Stappia indica: one gene and its partner. The protein of the gene in region 2 binds, or shares a complex with, the protein of the main gene of each other region. Links are inferred from orthologs where the notes say so. Each region holds a gene or a part of one and is shown on either strand. Other genes may lie near its edges.

The links. The genes of interacting proteins can lie anywhere in the genome.
Region 1: the proteins of dapF (region 2) and GH266_RS15970 are in contact, whole or in part, in a solved structure (PDB 5YGU), measured with the Escherichia coli proteins. The link is inferred for Stappia indica from one-to-one orthologs.

What each region holds. Positions count from the first base shown.
Region 1 is NZ_CP046908.1:3,399,208-3,404,617, forward strand. The notes cover bases 1-2,782. They hold GH266_RS15970 (RNA pyrophosphohydrolase), read right to left. Parts: upstream 1,751-2,782; coding sequence 1,250-1,750; downstream 1-1,249. Other genes in these bases: queG (tRNA epoxyqueuosine(34) reductase QueG), read left to right, coding at 1-263; GH266_RS15965 (SDR family NAD(P)-dependent oxidoreductase), read right to left, coding at 281-1,045; GH266_RS15975 (divergent polysaccharide deacetylase family protein), read right to left, coding at 1,818-2,782. In the rest of the region: more of GH266_RS15975, read right to left, coding at 2,783-3,005; GH266_RS15980 (S41 family peptidase), read right to left, coding at 3,077-4,411; GH266_RS15985 (murein hydrolase activator EnvC family protein), read right to left, coding at 4,408-5,410. UniProt on the Escherichia coli protein: Master regulator of 5'-end-dependent mRNA decay.
Region 2 is NZ_CP046908.1:2,542,686-2,548,419, reverse strand. Bases 2,737-5,647 are described here. They hold dapF (diaminopimelate epimerase), read left to right. Parts: upstream 2,737-3,693; coding sequence 3,694-4,602; downstream 4,603-5,647. Other genes in these bases: mtaB (tRNA (N(6)-L-threonylcarbamoyladenosine(37)-C(2))-methylthiotransferase MtaB), read left to right, coding at 4,599-5,647; GH266_RS11910 (pirin family protein), read left to right, coding at 2,737-3,469. In the rest of the region: GH266_RS11930 (organic hydroperoxide resistance protein), read left to right, coding at 1-248; GH266_RS11925 (cyclic nucleotide-binding domain-containing protein), read right to left, coding at 305-814; GH266_RS11920 (response regulator transcription factor), read right to left, coding at 989-1,672; GH266_RS11915 (L,D-transpeptidase family protein), read left to right, coding at 1,838-2,410; more of GH266_RS11910, read left to right, coding at 2,552-2,736; more of mtaB, read left to right, coding at 5,648-5,734. UniProt on the Escherichia coli protein: Involved in the succinylase branch of the L-lysine biosynthesis and in the biosynthesis of the pentapeptide incorporated in the peptidoglycan moiety. Catalyzes the stereoinversion of LL-2,6-diaminopimelate (L,L-DAP) to meso-diaminopimelate (meso-DAP).

The DNA.
Region 1 (5,410 bases), 860 kb from region 2 along the record:
GCGACCGCTTCCTGCGCAACGTGCTGGTCGCCGCCGGCAATTCCGGCTCGCCCTCGCTTGCCGCCCGTGTCGAGCCGCTGCTCGCCGACGACAGCCCGCTGGTGCGCGGCGCCGCCGTCTGGGCGGCCTCGCGCCTGCTGCCGCAGGCACGCTTCGCCGCCCTTGCTTCTGCCGCGCTGGCAGGGGAGCAGGACGAGGAGGTGCGCGGGGAGTGGCAGGCGGCCCTTGCCGCCGACGACGATGGTCCGGCCCGGCCGGATTGAGGTCGGCCGGACCGAGATCAGGCCAGCATGTGGCCGCCGTCGACCGGGATCGCCGCGCCGGTCATGAAGCGCGAGGCATCGCTCGCCAGCAGCAGGAAAGGCCCGTCGAGATCCTCGTAATGGCCGATGCGGCGCATCGGCACCTGCCGGATCATCGCCTTGCCGGCTTCGGTGTCGAAATAGCCCTGGTTGATCTCGGTCTCGAAATAGCCCGGCTCCAGCGCGTTGACGCGCACGTTCAGCCGCGCGAATTCCAGCGCCAGCGCCCGCGTCATCTGCACGACGCCGGCCTTGGAGACCGCATAGCAGGCGGTTCCCATGCTCACCCGCTCGCCCAGGATCGAGGCGATGTTGACGATGTTGCCGGGCGTTCCCGTCTCGCGCCAGTGGCGGGCGGCGGAGATCGCCATCAGCCAGACGCCGCGCAGGTTGACCGACATCACCGCATCGAAATCCTCCGCCGTCTGGTCGACCGCAAGCCCGGCCCGGGCGATGCCGGCATTATTGACGAGAATGTCGAGCCCGCCGAGCTTCGAGACCGCATCGGCAAGGCAGGCATGGATTGCCGCTCCGTCGCCGACATCGAGCGCCAGCGCCGCCGCCTTTGGTGCGCCGAGCCCGAGCAGTTCCTCCACCAAGGCCTCGAGCCGGTCCTGGCGTCGCGCCGCCACCACGATGGAGGCGCCGGCCCGCGCCGCGACCCGCGCGAAATGCGAGCCGAGCCCGCTCGAGGCGCCGGTGATCAGCATCCGTTTGCCGGACAGGTCCGCTGAAAGTGTCATGATGTCCCCCGTGAGCGTGTTGCGCCGGAGCGGGGCATGCCTCCTGGAAAGGAGGCGCCGGTCCGGCAGGGTCGCGCGGGGCAGCAAGGGCGCGGCCCGCAGGCGCGGATGCGCGATCATGGCAGGCGGGGGCGCCGGGCGCCATGGCCGATTGGCCGGCCTGTGGGAAGCGGCTGGCCTGCGGAGCGGGCCGCAGCTTGCCGTTTAGCGGGTGAAGGCGGAAAAGGCCTGCACCACGCCTTCGTAGACGGCGCGCTTGAACGGGATGACGAGGCCGGGCAGTTCCTCCGCCCGCTGCCAGCGCCACTCGCTGAATTCCGGCTTGTGACCGTCGGGCGGCGTCAGGATGTCGATCTCGCTCTCGTCGCCCTCGAAGCGGAAGGCGAACCACTTCTGCGTCTGGCCCTTGTAGCGCGCCTTGTGGCGCAGCGGCACGATGTCGGCCGGATAGTCGTAGGAGAACCAGGACGGCGCCTCGGCGATCAGCGTGATCGAGCGGATCGCCGTCTCCTCGTAGAGCTCGCGGCGGGCAGCCGGCAGCGGGTCCTCGCCGGCATCGATGCCGCCCTGCGGCATCTGCCAGCAATAGTCGGGATCGACCCCGCCCTCCGGCGCGCGCTTGCCGGTCCACACCAGGCCGTCGGCATTGAGCAGCATCACGCCCACGCAGGGGCGATAGTCGGGCAGGGCGGCGGGGCTGAGCACGCGGCAGGTCTCCTGAAGGCAAGTTGGCCGGAAAGGCCGGGCAGGGGTAGGGACAGGGCGGGGGCGGCTATTGGCCGGCGCGGTCGATGGAGGCGCTGATCGGGATGAGCTGCAGCCCGCGCTCTTCCAGGTCGCGCGACCACCGTGCCAGTTCCTCGATGGTCACGGGAAGCGCGCTGGCAACGCCGACGGCGATGCCGCGTGCCCGCGCCGTGCCTTCCAGCTGCAGCAGCCGGGCGGTGATGTCCTTGGGCCGCGGCACGTCGTCGATGACGAGATCCGCGTGGGAGAACGGGGTGCGCAGTCCGCTCGCCGTCGCCGTTGCGATGCTGCGCGAGGACGAACCGTCGTCCACATACATCAGGCCGCGCTGGGTGACCTCGCCGAGCAGTTGCTGCAGCGAGCTTTCCGAGGCGGTGAAGCGGGCGCCCATGTAGTTCATCACGCCGACATAGTTGGTGATTCGGCTGAGCAGCCACGACAGGCGGTCGCGCAGCTCCACCGGTGTGTTGCTGACCAGGAGCGTGTGCGGGCCCGGATCGTTATCGGGATAGTCGAACGGCTCCATCGGCAGCTGCAGCAGCAGCTCGTGGCCGGCGCGGCGGGCCTGCTGCATCCAGCGGTCGATGCTGGAGCCGTAGGGCGCGAAGGCGAGGGTGATGTCGGGGGGCAGCCGGTCGATTGCCGCCTGGGTGCTGGTCTGCGACAGGCCGAGGCCGCCGACGATGATCGCGATCTTGGGGACGGAGGCGAACGACTGACTGACAGGACGGGCATAGATGTCGAGCGGCCGCAACCCGTTGTCGGAGACTGTCGGCAGCCGGCCGTGCGGCCCGCTTTCGCTCACCCTTGCATCGGGGCGCTCGGACAGTCCCTGGCCGCTTGCCAGCGACGGCATGTCGTCTTCGGGCTGCGCGGCAAGGTCCTGCTCGCCGGCCGGCTTGGGCTCGAAACGCGGACCCAGCGTCTCGTCGCGGCCGCCATCGGCCTGCGATCCCGGCTCGCCCTGCTCCGGCAGGGTCGGGCGGATTTCCACCACGCCGAAATCGCGGGCGGTCAGGCCGTCGAGGGAGCGCTCCAGGGGGATCGAGGCGGTGGGCTCGCCGCCCAGCGGATCGTCGACCACGCCGATCCACACCAGCGCGGTCAGCGCCAGCAGGGTGATCATGCCTGCGCCGATCAGCCCGAGCGGCAGGTTGAGATATTTCTTCTTGTTGCTCAGCCCGAGGGGAGTCGAGAGGTCATTTCCCGCCATGGTGCCTCATCCGCTTTCAAGACGGGCGGCTGCGGGCTCCCCTCCCCAGGGCGCCCGCGGCCGGTCGTTGGTCAGTTCGGAATGGCGGCCTTCTGGTCGCCGACCGGCGGGAAGGCGCTGTTCACCTGGACGCCGTTGAGCAGGTCGAGCGCCAGCTTCAGCTGGGCATCGTCCTTGGGATCCGGCGGCACATAGGCCTGGCTGCCGGACTGCTCCTCGCCATCGCCCTGCAGGTGGCCGCGCAGGCCCGCCTCGCCCTTGGTCTCCGCGCCGCTGGCGCGCAGTTCCTCGGGCAGTTCCTGCAGCACCTCGATGTCCGGGGTGATGCCCTTGGCCTGGATCGAGACGCCCGACGGGGTGTAGTAGCGCGCCGTCGTCAGCCGGATCGCACCGTTGGCGCCGAGCGGGACGATGGTCTGCACCGAGCCCTTGCCGAAGGACCGGGTGCCGAGCACGGTGGCGCGGCGGTGGTCCTGCAGGGCGCCGGCGACGATCTCCGAGGCCGAGGCCGAGCCGCCGTTGATCAGCACGATCACCGGCTTGCCGTTGGCCAGGTCGCCGGAACGGGCGTTGTAGCGCTGGGTCTCGTCGGCGTTGCGGCCACGGGTCGAGACGATCTCGCCGCGCTGCAGGAAGGCGTCGGAGACGGCAATCGCCTGGTCGAGCAGGCCGCCGGGATTGTTGCGCAGGTCGAGCACGAAGCCCTTCAGCTTGTCGGAGCCGATCTGCTTGGCGACCTCGTCCATGCCGTCCTTCAGGCCGTCATAGGTCTGCTCGTTGAACTGGGTCACGCGCAGGTAGCCGACATCGCCTTCCTCGCGGAAGCGCACCGACTTGATGCGGATGATGTCGCGGGTGATCGTCAGCTTGACCGGCTCGGCCACGTTCTCGCGGCGCAAGGTCAGCTCGATGCCCGTGTTGATCGGTCCGCGCATCTTGTCGACGGCTTCCGACAGGGTCAGGCCCTGGATCTGCTCGCCGTCGAGATGGGTGATCAGGTCGCCGGCCATCACGCCGGCCTTGAAGGCGGGCGTGTCGTCGATCGGGGTGACGACCTTGACCAGGCCGTCCTCCATGGTGACCTCGATGCCGAGGCCGCCGAACTCGCCGCGCGTCTGCACCTGCATGTCGCGGAAGTGCTTGGGCGACAGGTAGCTCGAATGCGGGTCGAGCGAGCTCAGCATGCCGTTGATGGCCGACTCGATCAGTGCCGCATCGTCGGGAACCTCGACATAGTCGGAGCGGACCCGCTCGAACACGTCGCCGAAGAGGTTGAGCTGCCGGTAGGTGTCGGAGGCGGCGGCATTCGCCACGCCGCTGACACGCACGGGCATCTGCGAGAGGGCGGTGATTGTCGCGCCACCGATGAGCGCACCGACCAGCAACAGGGAAGCTTTCCGAATCATCCGCGAGCCTTTTCTTCTTCGGGTCGAACCCACCAAGGTGTGGGATCGATCGAAACGCCGTCTTTCCTAAATTCAACATAGAGCACGGGTTGCGGTGCCGCGAGATCGAGAGTCGCCGCGCTTGCGACGCGCGTCTCTCCCATCGTCGCGACGGGCTCCCCTGCCAGCACGAACTGCCCCTGCTCGACATTCGTCCGGTCCATGCCGGCAAGCAGGATATGATATCCATCGCCGGCGTTCAGGATCAAGACCTGGCCGTAGGAACGGAAGGGTCCGGCATAGACCACCCATCCGTCAACCGGGGCCACCACCTGGGCATTGGTGCGGGTGGCGATGGAGCGGCCCTGCGTGGTGCCGCCGAAACCGTCCTGCGCCCCGAAATCCCTCAGCACCGTTCCGGCCACGGGCGCGCCGATGCGCCCCTTCGCCTGGGCAAAGGCGATGGCCGGGGCCAGCCGTCCCGGATCGCTGAACGGATCGGACGGGGGCGGTGCGTTGCGCCTGGCCTCGTCGGCCTTGCGAGCGGCTTCCGCCGCATTCCGCGCGCTGGCGATGTCCCGCTCCAGCGTCGCGATCAATTCCTTGAGAGTGCCCGCGTCCTCGGCGAGCTGGCGGGAGCGGTCGCGCTCCTGCGCCAGTTCCGCCTCGCTTCTCTCGCGGTCGCGCTTCTTCGAGGCGACCAGCAGTTCCACGCGGGTGCGCTCCTCGGCAAGGCGCTGGCCGTCGGCGACCAGCCGGTCGCGTTCGGCCGCGCTCGACACCTTGAGCTGGCGCAGCGAGGCGAGGTCGCTCGCCAGCGCCTGCGCTTCCACATGCAGCTCCGGCATCACCGCGTTGAGCAGCAGGGCGCTGCGCACGGCGCCGAGCGCATCGCGCGGGCGCACCGCAAGCGGCGGCGGCGGATGCCGGCCGATGCGCTGCAGGGCCGAGAGCACCTCGGCCAGCACGTCCTGTCGTTTGACCAGGGATGCGCGCACTGCGTCCTCGTTCTCTCCCAGG
Region 2 (5,734 bases):
TCGGCGCGATGAAGTTCGTCGCCGGCCAGCAGAAGCTGAAGCTGTCGGAAGAGACGCAGGTCGCCGCGGATGTGGGCATCGGCCCGCGCGACGACGGCACCGGCTTCGGCATCGCCGTGACGCTGAACATCACCGTGCCGGGCCTCGACACGGCGGATGCGCAGGCGCTGGTGGAAAAGGCGCATGTGGTGTGCCCCTATTCCCACGCAACGCGGGGCAACATCCCGGTGACGCTGAACGTCAAGTAATCGGGAACTGAACCTGGCCTGACCGGAGCCTGGGCGGGTTGCCCGGCCTGCGGTCCTCAGCTCTCGTCGCCGTCGCCGTCCTGTGGGCCGGCGCGGCGGCGGGACTCGCGAAACGCGACGTGCTCGCGCTCCAGCTGCTCCAGCACGGTGCCGACACGGGCAAGCGCCCCGGCTGTGGCGCGGAAGCGGGCCGCCCGCGATTCGAACAGGCGGCTGGCGATATCGGGAAATTCCTGCAGCATGCGCTTGAACAGCGCCCGGCGGATGCGGATCACCTCGGTCGGACCGACGGCGACGGCCCGGGCCGGGCGGCGCGTCTCGACCAGGAGCGCGGTCTCGCCGATCAGGCTGCCGGGGCCGAAGGTGCCGAGTTCCTTGCGCTCCTCGTCGGCGCCTTCCAGCAGCACCTCGCCGCTGGCCACGACCAGACCGGCATCGGCGCGCTCGCCGGCGATGAACAGCACCTCGCCGTCGCGATAGGTGACATTCTCGGCCGAAAAGGCGAGCAGGCGCATCTGCTCCTCCGGGAACTCGGCGAGCAAGGGCACCTGGCGCAACAATTCCATATCCCGGACGAGACTCATGCCTTGAGCATTACGCCGAAGCCGGCGATTTGCACAAGCCCGGAAACCGCGTGAGAAGGCCCGAGGCCGGACTGCCGGTGGACAGTTCGCCCCGCCGGACAGGATGCCGGACAGTTTGCCGGCCGGTGCGGCGGCGAGGCGAAAAACGGGGCGGGATCAGGGAACGAGCTTGTAGCCGCCGGCCTCGGTCACCAGCAGTTCGGCATTGGACGGGTCGCGCTCGACCTTCTGCCGCAGGCGGTAGATATGGGTCTCGAGCGTGTGGGTGGTGACGCCCGAATTGTAGCCCCAGACCTTGGTCAGCAGCACGTCGCGGGTCACCGGCTTCTCGCCCGCCCGGTAGAGGAACTTCAGGATCGAGGTTTCCTTCTCCGTCAGGCGGATCTTGGCGCCTGCCTCGTCGGTCATCAGCTTCTGCGCCGGGCGGAAGGAGTAGCGGCCGATGGTGAAGACCGCGTCCTCGCTCTGCTCGTGGCTGCGCAGATGCGCCCGGAGGCGGGCGAGCAATACGGCGAACTTGAACGGCTTGGCGACATAGTCGTTGGCGCCGGCCTCGAGCCCCAGGATCGTGTCGCTGTCGGTGTCGTGGCCGGTCAGCATGATGATCGGCGCCTTGAAGCCCTTCTTGCGCAGCAGCTTCACCGCCTCGCGGCCGTCGATGTCCGGCAGGCCGACATCCATCAGGAGAAGGTCGGTGTGGCCTTCCTCGGCGAGCTTGATGCCGGTGGCGGCGTTCGCCGCCTCCTGGGTCTCGAACTCGTCGTAGAGCGACAGCTGCTCGACCAGCGCCTCGCGAAGATCGTCGTCGTCGTCGACGATGAGGATTTTGCGTGCGGGCATGGTCGTGTCCTTTCCTGACCGAAGGGCATGCTATGGAATCTGCACCTGTTTTCCTGACATAAGCAAGCGGACACGATTGCGCGAGGGCGCATTGACGCAAAGCCCGCCTTGCGCCAACAAATCTTGCTCACGCAACCTTGAGCCCCGGGTGAGGACGCCGCCGCCATGACGCTGGATCTTGTCGCACCGCGCCGCCGGCCGGCCCTGCCTTCCGGCGAAGAGGGGAGCGAAACCTTGAGGGTCCGGGCGCTTTCGGCGGGCGCAAAGCGCGGCGTGCTGCAGCTCGGCACCTTCACGGCGCCGTGTGCGATCGGGCGCGGGGGGATTTCCCGCTTCAAGCGCGAGGGGGACGGGGCAACGCCGGCCGGACGCTTCGAGCTGCTGCAGGTCTACTATCGCCCCGACCGGGGGGCGCGGCCGCGCTCGGCCCTGCCGGTTGCGCCGTTGCCGCGCGCCGGCTGGTGCGATGCGCCGGGCCATCCGCGCTACAACAAGCTGGTGCCGCTGCCCTTTGCCGCCTCGCACGAGGTGCTGTGGCGGGACGATCCGCTCTACGACATCGTTGTGGTGCTCGACTGCAACCTCCATCCGGCGGTGCCGGGGCTCGGCAGCGCCATCTTCTTTCACCTGGCGCGGCCCGGCTACACGCCGACGGAAGGCTGCGTGGCGGTGGCGCGGGCGGACATGGAGATCCTGCTTTCCGCCTGCGGGCCGGGTGCCGCCATCGAGGTCGGCTGAACGGTGCGTTGCGATTGTCGTCGTTAGGTTGAACACTGCGTCCAGCGGCTGCACTCTGGTGCGGCGGGGCAGGGCGCCTATCTTTGGCGAAACGACGTGCAACAGCCTGCCTTGCAAGGGGCGGGAGAAAGGCGAAGTCCCATGTCCGTCAGACCCGTGACCCATCTGGAGACGGCGAAGCCGACGCTGGAAGGCGCCGGCGTGAAGCTGCACCGCGCCTTCGGCTTCGGCGATCCGACCGCGCTCGATCCGTTCCTGCTGTTCGACGATTTCCGCAACGAGCGGCCGCAGGACTACAAGGCCGGCTTTCCCTGGCACCCGCATCGCGGCATCGAGACCATCACCTATGTGCTGGCCGGCACCGTCGACCATGGCGACAGCCTCGGCAACCAGGGCACGCTCGGTGCGGGCGACATCCAGTGGATGACCGCCGGCAGCGGCATCATGCACCAGGAGATGCCGAAGGGCGACGCGAAGGGGCGGATGCACGGTTTCCAGCTGTGGGCCAACCTGCCGTCCTCGCTGAAGATGACGAGCCCGCGCTACCAGGACGTGCCCTCGACCGAGATCCCGGAAATCACCGACGACGACGGCACCCATGTGCGCGTCATCTGCGGCGAGTTCTGGGGCCGGCGCGGGCCGGTCGACGGCATCGCCGCGGACCCCAGCTATGCCGACATCTTCGTGCCGGCCGGGCGCACCAAGCGCTTCAAGGTCGACACCTACCGCAAGGCCTTCGCCTATATCTTCGAGGGGTCGGGCACGTTCCGCGACGCGTCGCAGCCCTTCGGCGTGCTGCTGGAGAAGGAGGTCGACGGCGAGGAGGTGCATGTGCGCGATCAGAGCGGCGACCGCACGCTGGTGCGCTTCGGCACCGGCGACGAGGTGACCGTGACCGCCGGGCCGAACGGCATCCGCTTCCTGCTGGTCTCCGGCGCGCCGATCCGCGAGCCGGTGGCCTGGCACGGGCCCATCGTCATGAACACCCGCCAGGAGCTGATCCAGGCGGTGACCGAGCTGCAGAAGGGCACCTTCATCCGCGAGGGTGCCAAGCGCTGAAGGAGCGCGTCCGGGCGGCAGGTTCGCCCGGACGCGCCGCCGTCCCGTCCCGGCTGTCTGCGGCCTGTCAGCGCGGCGAAACACGCGAGCACTGGAACCGCGCGGCCTTTTCCGCCATATAGACGGGAAACGGCCGGTCGCGCCTTCCTCGATATCGAGGCGCGCGCCGCAGATGGCCTGCCCCGCCCGACAGGCGGCGGGCGGCGAGATGGACGACTTTCGCGATGAGCGAGCGCAGGATTCCCTTTCTGAAGATGAACGGGCTGGGCAACGATTTCGTTGTCTGGGACGCCCGTGAGGCGCCCGTGCGCCTCGATCCGGATGCCATCCGCCGGATCGGCGAGCGGGACGGCGGCATCGGCTTCGACCAGATGATCACGGTGGAACGCAGCCACGGCGGGGCGGATGCCTTCATGCGCATCCACAACCGGGACGGCGGCGAGGTGGATGCCTGCGGCAACGCCACGCGCTGCATCGGCCGGCTCCTGATGGAGGAAAGCGGCAATGCGGCCGCGACCATCGAGACCAATGCGGGGCTGCTGAAGGCCTCGGCAACGGACGATGCGCGCCGGGTGACGGTCGACATGGGCCGCCCGCGCTTTGCCTGGAACGAGATCCCGCTGGCCGAGGAATTCCACGACACGCGGGCGATCGAGCTGCAGATCGGGCCGATCGATGCGCCGATCCTGCATACGCCCTCGGTGGTCAATGTCGGCAATCCGCACGCGATCTTCTGGGTGCGCGATCTGGACGCCTACGATCTGGCGCGGATCGGGCCGATGCTGGAGAACCATCCGATGTTCCCGGAGCGGGCGAACATCTCGCTCGCCCATGTCCTGTCGGACGGGGAAGTCGAGATCCGGGTATGGGAGCGCGGCGTCGGGCTGACGAAGGCCTGCGGCACGGCGGCCTGCGCCGTCGGCGTTGCCGCTGCGCGCGACCGGCGCACGGGGCGCAAGGTGCGGGTGCTGCTGCCGGGCGGGCCGCTCGACATCGAGTGGCGCGAGAGCGACGACCACATCCTGATGACCGGCGACACCGAGGTGGAGTTCGAGGGACTGCTGGACCCGCAGACGCTGACCTTCGAGAAGACCGCGCCCGGCGACCGGCCGATCCTCGAGGTGGTCCGGTGAGCATCGACGTCGTCACATTCGGCTGCCGCCTCAACGCCTACGAATCCGAGGTGATGAAGCGCGAGGCGGAGGCCGCCGGCCTCAAGGACGCGATCCTGATCAACACCTGCGCGGTGACGGCGGAGGCGGTGCGCCAGGCGCGCCAGTCGATCCGCAAGGCGCGGCGCGACAATCCGGGCGCGCGCATCATCGTCACCGGCTGCGCCGCCCAGACCGAGGCGGAAACCTTCGCCGGCATGGAGGAGGTCGACCTCGTCCTCGGCAACTCGGAGAAGCTGGAGCGCGCCTCCTACGGCCGCGTCGCGCAGTTCGGCCTCGACGACAGCGAGAAGATCCGCGTCAACGACATCATGAGCGTGCGCGAGACGGCCGAGCACCTGATCGACGGGCTGGAGGGCCGCGCCCGCGCCTTCGTGCAGGTGCAGAACGGCTGCGACCATCGCTGCACCTTCTGCATCATCCCGTTCGGGCGCGGCAATTCCCGCTCGGTGCCGATGGGCGTCGTCGTCGACCAGATTGCAAGGCTGGCGGACAACGGTTACCGCGAAGTGGTGCTGACCGGCGTCGACATCACCAGCTACGGCGCCGACCTGCCGGGGGCGCCGAAGCTCGGCGATCTCGTCGCCAAGATCCTCAAGCTGGTGCCGGGGCTCGACCGGCTGCGGCTGTCTTCCATCGATTCCATCGAGGCGGACCCGGCCTTGATGCGCGCCATCGCCGAGGAAGAGCGGTTGATGCCGCATCTGCACCTGTCGCTGCAGGCCGGCGACGACATGATCCTCAAGCGGATGAAGCGGCGGCACCTGCGCGCCGACACGATCGGCTTTTGCGAGGAGGTGCGCCGGCTGCGCCCGGACGTGGTGTTCGGCGCCGACATCATCGCCGGTTTCCCGACCGAGACCGAGGCGATGTTCGCCAATTCGCTCGCCATCGTCGACGATTGCGGGCTGACGCATCTGCATGTCTTTCCCTTCTCGCCGCGCAAGGGCACGCCGGCGGCACGCATGCCGCAGCTGCCCCGCCAGGTGGTGAAGGAGCGCGCCGCGCGGCTGCGCGAAAAGGGCGAGGCGGCGCTGCTGGTGCATCTGGAAGCCGAGCAGGGACGCGAGCGGCAGGTCCTGATCGAGCGCGA